One region of the Rhodococcus mengyinensis genome, then DNA from elsewhere that is predicted to be linked to it. Evidence: riboswitches for the same ligand, from Rfam matches in the RefSeq annotation. Region 1 holds a riboswitch; each other region holds the start of a gene.
What was found. Region 1 has a riboswitch for thiamine pyrophosphate ahead of ACNJ7E_RS35910 (TenA family protein). Riboswitches for the same ligand answer to the same signal wherever they lie in the genome.
Positions count from the first base shown of each region.

Region 2: linked by a shared signal. The riboswitch ahead of ACNJ7E_RS05625 (3-oxoacyl-ACP reductase) and the one ahead of ACNJ7E_RS35910 (TenA family protein) in region 1 are both predicted to bind thiamine pyrophosphate.
Region 3: linked by a shared signal. The riboswitch ahead of thiC (phosphomethylpyrimidine synthase ThiC) and the one ahead of ACNJ7E_RS35910 (TenA family protein) in region 1 are both predicted to bind thiamine pyrophosphate.

Region 1 is NZ_JBLWIT010000140.1:51,902-56,816, forward strand. It holds gene ACNJ7E_RS35895 (MFS transporter) at 1-729, shown strand, start outside; gene ACNJ7E_RS35900 (carboxylesterase/lipase family protein) at 722-2,275, opposite strand; gene ACNJ7E_RS35905 (NUDIX hydrolase) at 2,388-3,065, shown strand; TPP riboswitch at 3,123-3,218, shown strand; gene ACNJ7E_RS35910 (TenA family protein) at 3,212-3,934, shown strand; gene ACNJ7E_RS35915 (ABC transporter substrate-binding protein) at 3,919-4,915, shown strand, end outside.
Region 2 is NZ_JBLWIT010000038.1:192,943-197,857, reverse strand. It holds gene ACNJ7E_RS05645 (CocE/NonD family hydrolase) at 1-1,421, shown strand, start outside; gene ACNJ7E_RS05640 (oxidoreductase) at 1,462-2,340, shown strand; gene ACNJ7E_RS05635 (organic hydroperoxide resistance protein) at 2,361-2,783, opposite strand; gene ACNJ7E_RS05630 (MarR family winged helix-turn-helix transcriptional regulator) at 2,786-3,238, opposite strand; TPP riboswitch at 3,311-3,415, shown strand; gene ACNJ7E_RS05625 (3-oxoacyl-ACP reductase) at 3,464-4,228, shown strand; gene ACNJ7E_RS05620 (LLM class flavin-dependent oxidoreductase) at 4,230-4,915, shown strand, end outside.
Region 3 is NZ_JBLWIT010000009.1:23,556-28,470, forward strand. It holds gene ACNJ7E_RS00505 (exodeoxyribonuclease III) at 1-36, shown strand, start outside; gene ACNJ7E_RS00510 (hypothetical protein) at 3-680, opposite strand; gene ACNJ7E_RS00515 (GNAT family N-acetyltransferase) at 773-1,135, opposite strand; gene ACNJ7E_RS00520 (GNAT family N-acetyltransferase) at 1,237-1,623, opposite strand; TPP riboswitch at 1,757-1,864, shown strand; gene thiC (phosphomethylpyrimidine synthase ThiC) at 1,857-3,503, shown strand; gene thiD (bifunctional hydroxymethylpyrimidine kinase/phosphomethylpyrimidine kinase) at 3,514-4,359, shown strand; gene ACNJ7E_RS00535 (adenylate/guanylate cyclase domain-containing protein) at 4,392-4,915, opposite strand, start outside.

The DNA of each region.
Region 1 (4,915 bases):
GGTGCGGTGAACACGTTGTGGGTCACCGCCGTCGGATTCGTGCTGTCCGTGGTGACCATCGCATTCCTGCGACTGGAGAACGCAGGCAGACCCGACACGTCCACGCGCCCGACGTCCATCTGGCACGGCACGCTCGAGGGCCTGAAGTTCGTGTGGCACAACCGGCTCCTGCGCACGATCGCTCTGGTCGACATGGCGGTGGTCGCGCTGTACATGCCCGTCGAATCGGTGGTGTTCCCGGTGTACTTCACCGAACTCGACAAGCCCGCGCAACTGGGTTCGGTGCTGATGGCGCTCAGCATCGGCGGCGTGGTGGGTGCCCTCGCGTACGGACCGCTCGCGCCGTATGTGTCGCGCAGGATGCTGATGGTGGTGGCGGTGACGGTGCTGGGCGCGGCCATGGTCGCGATGGCGTTCCTGCCGCCGCTGTGGGCGATTCTGGCGCTGGCCCTCCTCCAGGGTCTCGTGTTCGGTCCGGTCGGCCCGATCGCCAACTACGCCATGCAGACTCGTAGTCCGGAGCACATGCGCGGGCGCGTCACCGGGGTCATGACGTCCACCGCGTACGCCGCGGGTCCGCTGGGTTACCTGCTGGCCGGTCCCCTCCTCGACAAGTGGGGAATCCAGCCGACCTTCTTCGTGCTCGCGATCCCGGTCCTGATCATCGGGCTGGCCTGCTTCGCGCTGCCCGTCCTGAAGGAACTGGACGACAAGGTCCCCGTCAGTTGAAGCCCATGACGTCGTTGCCCCACGCGATCCGCATCTCGTGGTCCGGGTCCTTCACGAGGGTGTCCGCGCCGTCGATCAGCAACGTCGAGCGGTTCTCCTCGTCGTAGGGCGCCCAGTGCTTGGACCCGTCCAACGCGGCGGGGACACCGTGCCGCGCGAACGCGAGCCACCGGCGCTGGATCCGGCCCGACACCTCGAGCGCCGTCTTCCGGCCCCCGAGCCAGAACGTCGGGTCGATGTTGAGGGTATCGAAATTGCCGAAGACGTACGGGAGTTCGGTGGCGTGGCCGGCTCCGATCCGTGCGGCCTTGAGCATCGGCGTGGCCTGATCGAACCGGTACATCCATGTCGGCGAGTGCCGGCTGTGGGCGTCGGCCACCCACAGGGCGGGCATCCGGAACGCGGCGTCCCTCGACATCGCGAGCGCGCCCTTCGGCTTTCCGCGGTCCGGATACGCCGACAGGATGTCGGCGAGGCGGGCGGCGGGCAGTTCCGGGTGATCGGCCGCGATCGCCCTCAGCATCTCCTGCACCGAATCCGACGTGACCGGCAGCAGAGGCGATTTCATGAACTTGAAGATCGACGACTCGTCCTTGTTGGAACCGATGATGAGAGGGATGCGGTGGGAGTGCCCCTTCTGGAACGCGGCCACCGGGTAACGGGGCAGGAAGTCGCGGTCCACCACGGGCGCCATCGCGAGCGTGCCCGGAATCCTCGTCGGCACCTCGTTGACGAGCGTGTCGCTGGCCTCGATCACCGTGCGGTACGGAAGGTGCAGCAGGGTGTCGATCTGCGCGGGTTCCACCTCGAGGATGTCGAGGAACTGTTTCGCGACGGTGGCCGCCCGCTCGCTCCCGTAGACCGACGTGGCGGGCGGGCTCTGGGCGATCGCGCGGTGGAACAGCCCCTCCGCGCTCGGACACGTCATCAGCGTGGTGATCGACCCGGCTCCGGACGACTCCCCGAACACCGTCACCTCGTCCGGGTCACCGCCGAACGACGCGATGTTGTCGCGGACCCATTCGAGGGCTGCGACCTGGTCGCGCAGCCCACAGTTGGTCTCGAACACTCGCTCGGCCGTCGAGAACGACGACAGGTCGAGGAAGCCGAGCGCTCCCACCCGGTAGTTGAACGAGACCAGCACGACGTCGCCGATTGTGGACAGGATGCGCCCGTTGTAGATGCCCTGAGCTGCGGTTCCCAGGCAGTAGGCACCGCCGTGGATCCACACCATCACCGGCCGCGGGGTGCCGTCGGGTCTCGGGGCCCAGACGTTGACGGACAGGCAGTCCTCGTCCATCTCGAGTCCCGCGTCGATGGGGACGGCGGTGCCGTGCCCCTGCGGCGCCATCGGGCCGAAGTCGACGCAGTCGCGCACACCCTCCCACGGTGCGGGCGGGGCCGGGGCGCGGAACCGCAGATCGCCGACGGGGGCCGCGGCGAACGGAATGCCCTTCCACGCGTAGACGTCGCCCTCGGGGTAGCCACGCACCTCACCGTCCCGCGCGCGGACGACGAGCGTGTCGCCGGACTTGTCGACCTCCACGGACGAATCTCCTCACGCATCACGTTCCGGGAATCTCTCGCCAAACTACCAACGATGAGCAGGCAGGACCGATCGAACGCGACATAGATCAACAGTGCGCTAACATTCCCGCGTGGCCGCATGGACCGATTCCGAGGGCAGGAGCCTCCTCGACTACCCGCGCCCGTCCGTGGCGGTCGACGTCGCCGTCCTCACCGTCGACGGCCCGGAACTGAAAGTTCTTGTGGTTCCCCGTCGTTCGGGCCGGACCGCCCTCCCCGGCACGTTCCTCCACCAGGGTGAGCGACTGCGGGACGCCGCCGAGCGGTGCCTGCGGATCAAGGCCGGCCTGACGGGCACCGAATTCCATCAGCTGGCGATGCTGGACGATCCCGGCCGCGACGATCGCGGGTGGGTGCTGTCGATGACGCACGGCGCCGCGCTGCCCCGCACGGCACTCCCCCGCGACACGATGTTGGTCACCGTCGACGACGACCGGGTGAGGCAGGACCTGGCGTTCGACCACGCGGACGTCGTCGCCCTCGCCGTCGCCGACCTGAGAGAGCGGTACGCGCGGGCCGTCGACCCGTCCGGCCTGGCCGGCGACACGTTCACGGTGCTCGAACTCCGCCGGGTGTACGAGGTGGTGTTCGGGCGTCCACTGCCGAAGGACTCGTTCCGGCGGCACCTGATGCCGGCCCTCGAGAACACCGGCGACATGGCCGTCGTCGGAACCGGCCGGCCCGCGGAGATCTACCGGCGCGGCCCCGCACCCCTCCCGCCGAGCGCGGCCGCGTTCCTCGCCGGCTGAGCCCCTCCACCGACCCTGGCCTTTCCGCCCGCGGCACGGCCGGTGCTAGGGTCGGCTTGTTCTGACACGGGGTGCTCCGCACGGGCGGGGCTGAGAACACACCCGGGAACCTGCTCAGGTAATGCTGACGAAGGGATGTCAACGTTGTGAATAGCTCTGTCCAAGATGCTGCCGGCGCCGGCCAGCACGCCCGATTCACGGACCACTTGTGGGACCGGACCAAGGTGCTACGCGAGGCGATCGACGAACTCGAGTTCCTGCGCCGCCTCGGCGACGGAACGCTGCCGCTGGACGTGTTCCGCACGTACATCGAGCAGGATTTCCTGTACCTGACCGGGTACGCGAAGGCCCTCTCACTGGTGGCCGCGCACGCGCCGGGCCCGGTCGAGGCCGGCTTCTGGGCGGGCTCGGCCGCGGAGGCCGCCACGGTCGAGGCCGCGTTGCACCAGAATCTGCTGACCAGCGGACGACTCCCCGAGTCGGACGTGGAGCCGCTGCATTCGCCGGCCTGCCTCGGGTACATCTCCTACCTGACGGCCGTCGCCGCCACCGAGCCGTACGCAGTGGCCGCCGCGGCGGTGCTGCCCTGCTTCTGGATCTACGCCGACGTCGGGCACCGGCTCGCGGCGAGCGCCCGTGAGGTGCTCTCCACCGACCCGTCGCACCCGTACGCACAGTGGGTGACCACCTACGACGCGGAGGAGTTCCACGCCGCCGTCGCGAGGGCCCGCGAACTCGTGGACGCGGCGGCCGAGGCCGCGACCGATGCTCAGCGCGAGGCGATGGCGGAGGCGTTCGTGATCGCCAGCCGCTACGAACTCATGTTCTGGGACACCGCTCTCAACAAGCAGGAATGGCCGGCGTCGTGACACTCTTCTCTCGTACCAAGCGCGCTGCCACCGCAGCCGTCGTCCTGGTCTCCGCCCTGTCGCTGCTCACCGGTTGCGCCGGTGACTCCCAGTCCGGCGACACCATCCGGTTCGCACTCGACTGGACACCGAACACCAACCACACCGGCCTGTTCGTCGCCCAGCAGGAAGGCTGGTTCGCGGACGCCGGCCTCGACGTGCAGGTGCTGCCCTACAACGACACCTCGCCCGACACCCTGGTCGACGCCGGCAACGCGGAGTTCGGTGTGAGCTTCCAGAGTTCGGCGACGTTCTCGAAGGCCGCGGGCGCACAGACCACGTCGGTGATGGCTCCGCTGCAGCACTGGGCGACGGGCATCGCGGTGAAGGCGGATCGCGCCGACATCACCCGCCCCCGGGATCTGGACGGCAAGATCTACGCCGGGTTCGCGGACCCGGACGGCGAGGAGACGCTGAAGCAGATCATCCGCAACGACGGCGGCAAGGGCGAATTCACCACCGTCACGCTCGGCACCTCGGCCTACGAGGCCGTGTACTCCGGCACCGCCGACTTCACCGTCTCGTTCTTCGGCTGGGAGGGCATCGAGGCCGAGCACCAGGGCACGCCGATGCGTTACTTCCACTACACCGACTACGGCTTCCCGGATGCGTACGCGCTCGTCATCGAGGGCAACGAGCAGTGGATGGCCGACCATCCCGAGCAGGCCCGCAAGTTCGTCCAGGCCCTGCAGCGCGGATACCAGTTCGCCGCCGACCGGCCGGACGAGGCCGCGCAGATACTGATCGACGCCAACCCCGGCGCCTTCACCGACGAGTCCCTCGTGCGGGAGAGCCAGCAGATGCTGTCCTCCGAGTACATGAAGGACAGTTCCGGCAAGGTCGGGACACAGACGGCCGAGCAGTGGGCGGGGTACTCCGGTTTCCTGTTCCAGCACGGCCTGCTCACCGGCCCCGACGGGGCACCGCTGACCACGGAACCCG
Region 2 (4,915 bases), on a different contig from region 1:
GCACGGTCGGCATGGCGGGGGTGTCCTATTCGGGAATCAACTCGCTGCAGGCCGCGGGGCATCAGCCGCCGGCGTTGAAGGCCATCTTCCCGACCGAACCGGGCAACGATCTGCTCCGCGACATCGTCGGAACGGGCGGTGGTCTCGGCGTGGGATTCATGCCGCTGTGGCTGTCGCTGGTCAACGGTCTCAAGTTCGTTCCCGACGTCCAGGCCATCGCGCAGGGACGCTTCGACCAGCAGTGGCTGCAGGATCGGTTGCGGGATCCGCTGACGCTCTTCCCCGCACTGATCGAGGCCATGACCGCGCCGGACATCAACGGTCTCGACCCCGGCACGCTGCGGGTGGCGCAGGACGGCCAGTTCTACGAGGAGCGGAAGGCGCAGGCCGCGAACATCGAGGTGCCGACGATGCTCTACGGCGCGTGGCACGACATCTTCGCGAACAGCGAGCCGCGGGTCTACAACGACATCCCGCTGCCTGCCGGTGAGAAGCAGCTGATCATGAGCGATGCCTACCACATCTCGTTCGGTGGCGGCTTCGGTGAACAGGGTGCGCCGCCACGACTCGACGTCCTCGAACGCGCCTGGTTCGACAAGTGGCTGAAGGGCATCGACAACGGCATCGACGAGTACGGCCCGGTCACGCTGTACCAGCAGGGCAACGGCTGGACCACCACCGATCAGTTCCCGCGGGCCGGTGTCGACTACCAGCGGATGTACCTGTCGGGTGCCCCCAGTGGCACCGCCGGGCACGCCGCCCACGACGGCAGCCTGGTGTCGGCGAAACCCGGCGGCGCAGCACGACTCACCGTCGCACCCGGCCTTCGCGGGCTCTGTTCCCGCGACGGCGCACAGGGCACCGCAGGCGCGGCCGTCGTCTTCGGATCGGTGTGCAGCAAGGACTCCCGGTTCGCCGAGGCCGAGGGACTGACGTTCACCAGCGCCCCCGTCGCGCAGCCGACCGAGCTGTCGGGTCCGGTCAATCTGCACCTCGAAACGGTGCTCGACGCCCCGGACGGATTCTGGGCGGTGACACTGAACGACGTCGCACCGGACGGCACGTCGACCCCGCTCACCAATGGTGCGCTCACCGCTTCCATGCGGGCCGTGGACGATTCGAAGAGCACCAAGTCGGCGAACGGCGACTACACCGAACCGCACCACTATCTGACGGTGGACGCGCGTCAGCCGCTGGTGCCGGGTGAAGTGACACCGGTGGACATCAACTTCGTGCCCACCGACGCCGTCCTCGCGCCGGGGCACCGGCTGCGCGTCGACGTGTACGCGGGGAGCGTCCCCCGATACCTGCCGCTCGGACCGATTCTGGCCGACAGCCAACTGAAGCCGCAGCACGTCGCGTTGTCCCCGGATCGGCCGAGTTTCCTCAATCTGCCGCTGGTCGGAGCGCAGGCGTGGTGAAAGGTTCACGCCAACTCCCGAGATCCGTAGGGTTGACGCCATGACCAAGTGGACAGCTTCGGACATCGTCGATCAGAGCGGCCGCACGTTCGTCGTCACGGGCGCCAACAGTGGTCTGGGGGAGGTGGCCGCGCGGGCCCTGGGCAAGGCGGGGGCGCACGTCGTGCTGGCCTGCCGTAACACCCACAAGGGGGAGGTCGTCGCACGGTCGATCGGTGACAACGCCGAGGTGCGCCGCCTCGATCTGTCCGACCTCGCCTCGGTGCGCGAGTTCGCCGCCGGCGTCGAGTCCGTCGACGTGCTCGTGAACAACGCCGGCGTGATGGCGGTTCCGCAGCGCACGACCGCCGACGGATTCGAAATGCAGATCGGCACAAACCATCTCGGGCACTTCGCGTTGACCGGCCTGCTGCTCGACAAGATCACCGATCGGGTCGCCACGATGTCGAGTGCGGCACATCAGGCGGGAACGATTCACCTCGACGACCTCAACTGGGAACGCCGCAAGTACAACCGCTGGAGCGCGTACGGGCAGTCGAAACTCGCGAATCTGCTGTTCACGTACGAGTTGCAGCGCAGGCTGTCCGCGGCGGGGTCACCCGTCAAAGCGGTGGCCGCGCACCCCGGTTACGCATCGACCAATCTGCAGGCCCACACCGAGTCGGTGCAGGACAAGCTGATGGCCGTCGGCAACCGGATCTTCGCGCAGTCGGCGGAGATGGGGGCGCTGCCGATGCTGTACGCGGCAACGGCATCCGACGTGATCGGTGGCAGCTACATCGGGCCGGACGGCCTGTTCGAGCAGCGTGGCCACCCGAAGGTGGTGGGCTCCAACAAGAAGTCGCGGGACGAGCACACCGCGCGGGCGCTGTGGGCGCTGTCGGAGGACCTGACGGGCGTCGAGTTCACGTTCGGGTGACGCGACGCCCGTCAGGTTGCTCAGTCTTCGGTGACCTCGAGGGAGACGTCGATGTTGCCGCGGGTGGCGTTGGAGTAGGGGCACACCTGGTGTGCCTTCTCGGTCAACTCGAGCGCCTCGGCGCGGGGCAGGTGGGGCAGGGAAACCTCGAGAGTGACGGCGAGACCGAATCCGCCGCTGTCCGTCGGGCCGATGCCGACGCGGGCGCCGACGGCCGAGTCGGCGACGTTCGCCTTCGCCTGACGGCCGACCAACTGGAGCGCGGAGTGGAAGCAGGCCGCGTATCCGGCGGCGAACAACTGCTCGGGGTTGGTGCCGTCGCCGGACCCGCCCATCTCGGTGGGGATCGCGAGGTTCAGGTCGAGCTTGCCGTCGGACGTGCGGGCGTGGCCGTTGCGGCCTTCTCCGGTCGCGAGGGCTTCGGCGGTGTAGACGATCTTCATGGTTACTTCTCTCCTGTAGGGGTGGTGAAGCTGTGAAGTGACTCGGTGAGCCGCGACAGGGTGTCCCGGAGGGCGACGAGTTCGTCGATCTCCATTCCCGTCGAGTCGGCGAGTTCGGCGGGGATGCCCTCCGCGGCGGCGCGGAGGGCCGCACCCTTCTCGGTGAGGTGGATCCCGACCCGGCGCTCGTCGGCCGAGGAGCGCCGGCGTTCGACCAGGCCCAGGGTTTCGAGCCGCTTGAGCAGTGGAGACAGCGTGCCGGTGTCGAGGTCGAGGGCGTCGCAGATCTCACGTACTCCGCGGCCGTCCCGTTCCCAGAGCACCAACAGCACGAGGTACTGCGGGTAGGTCACTCCCAACGAGTCGAGCATCGACCGGTATCTCGCCGTCATGGCCCGGGAAGCCGAGTACAGGGCGAAGCACACCTGGCGGTCGAGGGTGAGGTTGTCGGTCACCACTGAATAGTTGCACACAACTAGGTTGTGCACAACTATGAACTGGAATCGGTGATTGCGCTTACACTGTTGGCCAGTGACACGGGGTGCTGCCCGGCGACGAGCCGGACGGCTGAGAACAGACCCGTCGAACCTGAACTGGGTAATGCCGGCGAAGGGATGTCGCGGAGACGCCCGTATGCGCTCATCCGATGTCTCGTCGCCGACCGAACGGAAGGTGACAGCATGCAGCTCGACAAGCAGATCGTCCTGGTGACCGGCGGTGGGCGGGGCCTCGGCGCCGCCATCGTGCGGTCGTTCGCGGCGCAGAACGCGCGGGTGATCGTGAACTACCGGAACAGCCGGGACGCGGCCGAAGAACTCGCGGCGTCCCTGGGCGCGGACCGTGCGGTCGCGCTCCGGGCAGACGTCACCGATGCCGGACAGGTGGCGGCCCTGTTCTCCGCGGCGGAGGAGCACTTCGGCTCCCCGGTGACCACGGTGATCAACAACGCGCTCGCCGACTTCTCCTTCAACGGCGACGCACGCGACAAGGCGGACGTCATCACGTGGGAGTCCTTCGACTCGCAGCTGCGTGGCAGCGTGAAGGCGACGCTGCACACGACGCAGGCCGCGCTGCCGGGCATGCGTTCGCTCGGGTTCGGCCGGATCGTGAACATCGGCACCAACCTGTTCCAGAACCCCGTCGTCCCGTACCACGACTACACGGCCGCCAAGGCCGCCGCGCTGTCGCTGACCCGCACCCTCGCCGCCGACCTCGGTCCCGACGGCATCACCGTCAACATGGTCTCGGGCGGGCTGCTCCGCACCACCGACGCGAGCGCCGCCACTCCCGACGAGGTATTCGACCTCATCGCGGCGGGCACCCCGCTGCAGCGCGTCACCACCCCGGACGAATTCGCCGACGCGGTGCTGTTCTTCGCGTCCCCGTGGTCGCGGTCGGTGACCGGCCAGAACCTCGTCGTCGACGGCGGACTGGTCAAGGACTGACATGACCGACGTCCGGCAACTGCACTTCAACGCATTCCTCTACAGCTGCGGGCACCACGGCGCCGCGTGGCGGCACCCCTCGTCCCAGGTGGAGCGACTCTGCGACATCGCCTACTACGAGGAGTTGGCGCAGACCGCGGAGCGGGGCTGCCTCGACGCGGTGTTCTTCGCGGACGGGCATTCGGTGCGCGACCCCGCGTCCGGAGGCATGTGGTTCCTGGAACCGCTCACCGCGCTGTCCGCGATGGCGCGGGCGACGGAGCGGGTCGGACTGGTGACGACGGTGTCCACCACGTTCTACACACCGTTCCACGCCGCCCGGATGCTGGCGTCGCTCGACCACATCAGCGGCGGGCGCGCCGGCTGGAACGTGGTGACGTCGATGTTCGACGCCGAAGCGCGCAACCACGGGCTCGAGGAGATGCCGCCGCACGACGAACGCTATTCGCGTGCCGCGGAATTCGTCGACGTGGCACTCGCCCTGTGGGATTCGTGGGCGCCCGACGCGCTCGTGCTCGACCGGGACGGCATCTTCGCGGACCCGGCCAAGGTGAAGCCGGTCGAGCATCGGGGAAAGCATTTCCTCGTGGACGGTCCGCTGAACGTGCCGCACTCGCCGCAGGGTCGTCCCGTGCTGTTCCAGGCGGGCGCGTCCGATCAGGGCCGCGACCTGGCCGCCCGGTGCGC
Region 3 (4,915 bases), on a different contig from region 1:
GATCATGCGCCGGTCATCGTCGACCTCGGCGACTGAGAACGCAGCACACCGAGCGCCACAACCGCGCACCCGAATCCGATGAGCACTCCGTGCCCGATGCGCAGTGGGGCGGCGACGTAGAACTGCGGGATGAACAGCGCGAACCCCACTGCCATCGGGATCCCCGCCCACCCGGCGAGTAGCCTGGACCGGGCGATCGCCACGGCGGCAGCGGCTGCGCCGACCGCGACGAGGAGCAGACCGGTGGCGAACAGCGTCGCCTGCGCCGCCCCCATCCGCACGCTTTCGGTGAGGGTTGTGACCGCATTCTCGTCGAGGTCGCTGCCGCCCAGGGCGTGCAGCGCGAACGTTTCGGCCCCGTAATAGGGCAGCGTCAGCCCTATCCCGATCCACGACGCCGCCACCGCGACCACCGCCGCCCGTTCACCGCCCGTCCCTTTCAGCAGTCCGCTGAGCGCGACGAGCGCAAGCCCGAACGCGATGAATCCGCCGACCGCGGCGAGGTGTGCGACGAGCCACGACGGTGAGGCGAACTCGGCCCGCCCGTCCGGCGCCCCGCCCGCTGCGTAGGGCCGCACTAAGGGGTACACGACGAACAGGACGCCGGCGAGGGCGAACAGCGCCGCGGCGCAGATCCGTGCGACCCCGATACGACTCTCGATCCGATCCGACACGGTCATGACGACTCCTCCATTGTGAGCACCGCTCTCTATGCAGAGCAGTATTCACAGCAGAGTCGCAGATGGCAAGAGCAGCGCTCTCGCGAGTGGGGCTACTCGGCAACCAGGACGTCGAGGTGCTCAGGATTTAGCGCCAAGTAGCGCTGGACATACGTGCAGATGGGACGCACTTTCCAGCCGCGCCGACGCGCCGAGCCGAGCGCCTCGCCCACGAGGACCGCGGCCAGCCCGCGCCCACCGAACTCTTCCTTGACGACCGTGTGCATGAACGCGACCACCTCGCCCGGCTTCGCGGTGAATCCGGGAATGTCGTCCTCGTCCCGGTAGCCGAGGATGCCGACCAACTCGTCCCCCAGCCACAGATCGAATCGTTCATGGGCAGGGTTGTCGAGCACGCGAGCATCAGTGGCCGTGATGTTCCCCGACGACTCGGAACTGTTCGAAATGTGATCCATGCCACTCATGGAATCAGTAAGGCGGCATCCTCGCGAGCGGAATCGCCGCTCCCGGAACCGTTTCGTTGCCGACGAGTGCCCGATTCGTGGCCCGACCGCAGTCAGCCATCCACCGGAACGACGAGGTCGCGGTACTCGGGATGCGCCGAAACGAAGCGCTGCACGTACGTGCACACGGGCCGGACCTTCCAGCCGTACCCGCGGGCGAGGTCGAGGGAGCGACCCACCATGAGGGCGGCGAGTCCGCGGTGGCCGAAGTCCTCCACGATCACGGTGTGCATGAACGAGACCACGGGCCCCTGCCGCCCTCGACTCTTCGGGCCCGGCGGCCGAGCGGCCACCACGCCCACGCCGGCACCGGCGCCGGGCGGGGTGGCCGCGAGGTCGAAATACCCGAGGATCCCGACGAGGTCACCACTCAGGCGTAGCTCGAATCGGTTCTGATCGGCGTTGTCGATCACGTCCACAACCTGCGCGTCTGTCAGCATGGCTATCTCCTGGGGGTATGTGTCGTAATCGAAATGTGATGTTCATCACCCTTTATACCGATGCCGGGAACCGCTGTCCAAGTTTCACCCGAATGATTGCTCACAGAGATCTCGGTTACAGTTTGTGTGACAACTACACATCCACGGGGGCTCGCACCAGCGGGCTGAGAGGACGGCTAGGGCCGTCGACCGTCGAACCTGTCCGGGTAATGCCGGCGTAGGGAGCATCATCGATGAGCACACACGTATCTACAGCCACGTCCGTCACCACGGGACCGATCGAGGGCAGCACCAAGCAGTACCTGCTGTCGGGCGACGACATCCGGGTGCCGGTCCGGCGCGTACACCTCACCAACGGTGAACACCTCGACGTGTACGACACGTCGGGTCCGTACACCGACGCGGACGCCACGATCGACCTGGAAGCGGGATTGCCGCATCTGCGCGCACCGTGGATCGCCGGCCGGGAGGGCACCCAACTCGATGCCGCTCGCGCCGGCGTCGTCACCGCCGAGATGCAGTATTGCGCTGCACGCGAGGGTGTTTCACCCGAGACGGTGCGCACCGAGGTCGCGGCGGGACGCGCCGTGATCCCGGCCAACCGCTGCCATCCCGAACTCGAGCCGATGATCATCGGCAAGGCGTTCGCGGTGAAGATCAACGCGAACATCGGCAACAGCGCGGTCACGTCGTCGATCGCGGAAGAGGTCGAGAAGATGGTGTGGGCGACGCGGTGGGGTGCAGACACCATCATGGACCTGTCCACCGGCAAGAACATCCACGAGACACGAGAATGGATCCTGCGCAATTCGCCCGTGCCCGTGGGAACCGTGCCGATCTACCAGGCGCTCGAAAAGGTCGGCGGCGACCCGACCGCGCTCACATGGGAGATCTACCGCGACACCGTGATCGAACAGTGCGAGCAGGGCGTCGACTACATGACGGTCCACGCCGGTGTACTGCTTCGCTACATCCCACTGACCGCGCGCCGCGTCACCGGCATCGTCTCCCGCGGTGGGTCGATCATGGCCGCCTGGTGTCTGGCCCATCACCGGGAATCGTTCCTGTACACCCACTTCGACGAACTGTGCGAGATCCTCCACCGCTACGACGTCACGTTCTCGCTCGGTGACGGCCTGCGTCCCGGCTCCATCGCGGACGCCAACGACGAAGCCCAGTTCGCGGAACTGCGCACCCTCGGCGAGCTCACAAGGATCGCCAAATCCCATGGGGTGCAGGTGATGATCGAAGGCCCCGGGCACGTCCCGATGCACAAGATCGTGGAGAACGTGCGCCTCGAGGAAGAGTTGTGCGAGGAGGCGCCGTTCTACACGCTCGGGCCGCTCGCCACCGACATCGCGCCGGCGTACGACCACATCACGTCCGCGATCGGCGCGGCGATGATCGCGCAGGCCGGCACCGCGATGCTCTGCTACGTGACACCCAAGGAACACCTGGGACTGCCGAATCGGGACGACGTCAAGACCGGGGTCATCACGTACAAGATCGCGGCGCACGCGGCGGATCTCGCGAAGCAGCATCCGCGGGCGCAGGAGCGGGACGACGCGCTGTCGAAGGCCCGGTTCGAATTCCGCTGGCACGACCAGTTCGCGCTGTCCCTCGACCCGGATACCGCGCGGGAGTTCCACGACGAGACGCTGCCCGCCGAGCCGGCGAAGACGGCCCACTTCTGCTCGATGTGCGGCCCGAAGTTCTGTTCGATGCGGATCTCCGCCGACGTGCGCGAGTACGCACAGCAACATGGACTCGATTCGGTCGAAGCCATCGAGGCGGGCATGGCCGAGAAGTCGAGCGAGTTCGTCGACGCAGGTGGTCGCGTGTATCTGCCCGTCGAGTCCGTCACCTCAGAGAATCGGTAAGGTCCCCTTCGTGAAGCTGCTGCCCCTGACCCCCGACGGCCAGACCCCCGTCCGAGTCCTCACCATCGCCGGCACCGATTCCGGCGGTGGCGCCGGGATCCAGGCCGACTCGCGGACGATGGCGCTGTGCGGCGTCCACGCATGCGTCGCGGTCGCCGCGGTGACGGTGCAGAACTCGGTGGGCGTCAGCGGTTTCCACGAGATTCCGCCGGAGACGGTGGCCGCGCAGGTGCGGTGCGTCGTCGACGACATCGGGGTCGGGGCAGCGAAGACGGGCATGCTGGCGTCGACGGCCATCATCGAGGCCGTCGCCGCCGTGTGCACCGAGGTCGGGATCGGCCGCGACCTACCGGTCCCGCTGGTCGTGGACCCGGTGTGCGCGTCGATGCACGGCGATCCGCTCCTGCACGCCGAGGCGCTGGACGCCGTGCGGAACACGCTGATCCCGATCGCCACGGTGGTCACCCCGAACCTCGACGAGATCCGGTTGATCACCGGCATCGAGGTAGTGGACGACGCGACCGCACGCCGGGCCGCCGAAGCGCTGCACGCGCTCGGGGCGCAGTGGTCGATCGTGAAGGGCGGGCATCTCCGGACGTCGGCGTCGAGCACCGATCTGCTGTTCGACGGCGACAGGTTCCTCGAGTTCAGCAGTCCCCGCATCGACACCGGCAACGACCACGGCGGCGGCGACACCCTCGCGGCCGCCATCGCGAGCGCGCTCGCCCACGGGTGGTCCGTGCCCGATGCGGTGGCGTTCGGCAAGGAATGGGTCACCAAGTGCCTGGAGGCGTCGTACGACCTGGGTGCCGGTCACGGCCCCGTCTCTCCACTGTGGCGACTCCGTCACCCGTGAGTACTTCTTAACGTCCGGCGGTTGAGAAGTACTCACGGGCGGCGGAGCCGCAACCGCCAGATACCGAGGTCGGAGGGCACCCCACTGGGCGCGGGGGCGAAGAAGGCGCGTCGCCACGGTTTGACGCCGACACCCAGTTCGTCGAGGGTGCCCGGCTGCAGACTCTCCAGCGTGGCGGACGACGCCATCACGTTGCCGTCGCCGCCCAGTTCCATCATGCGTGCCGCGATCGTCACGTCCACGCCGAGCCAGTCGCTGCCGATCTGCCGGGGCACACCGGTGTGCATGCCGACGCGCATGCGGGGGCGGTAGCCGTCCACCTCCACCTCCGCGAGCGCTTCCTGCGCGGCGAAGACGGCGTCGATCGCGCGGTCCGGGCTCGGGAATACGGCCATCACGCCGTCCCCCAGGCGTTTCACCACGTGTCCTCCGCGGTCGACGATGGGGGTCTCGACGGCTCGGGCGACGTCGCGCAGCAGGGCGAGGGTGGCGCTGTCACCGGCGGGCAGCGACCAACTGGAGAACCCGACGAGGTCGGTGAACACGATGGTCACTT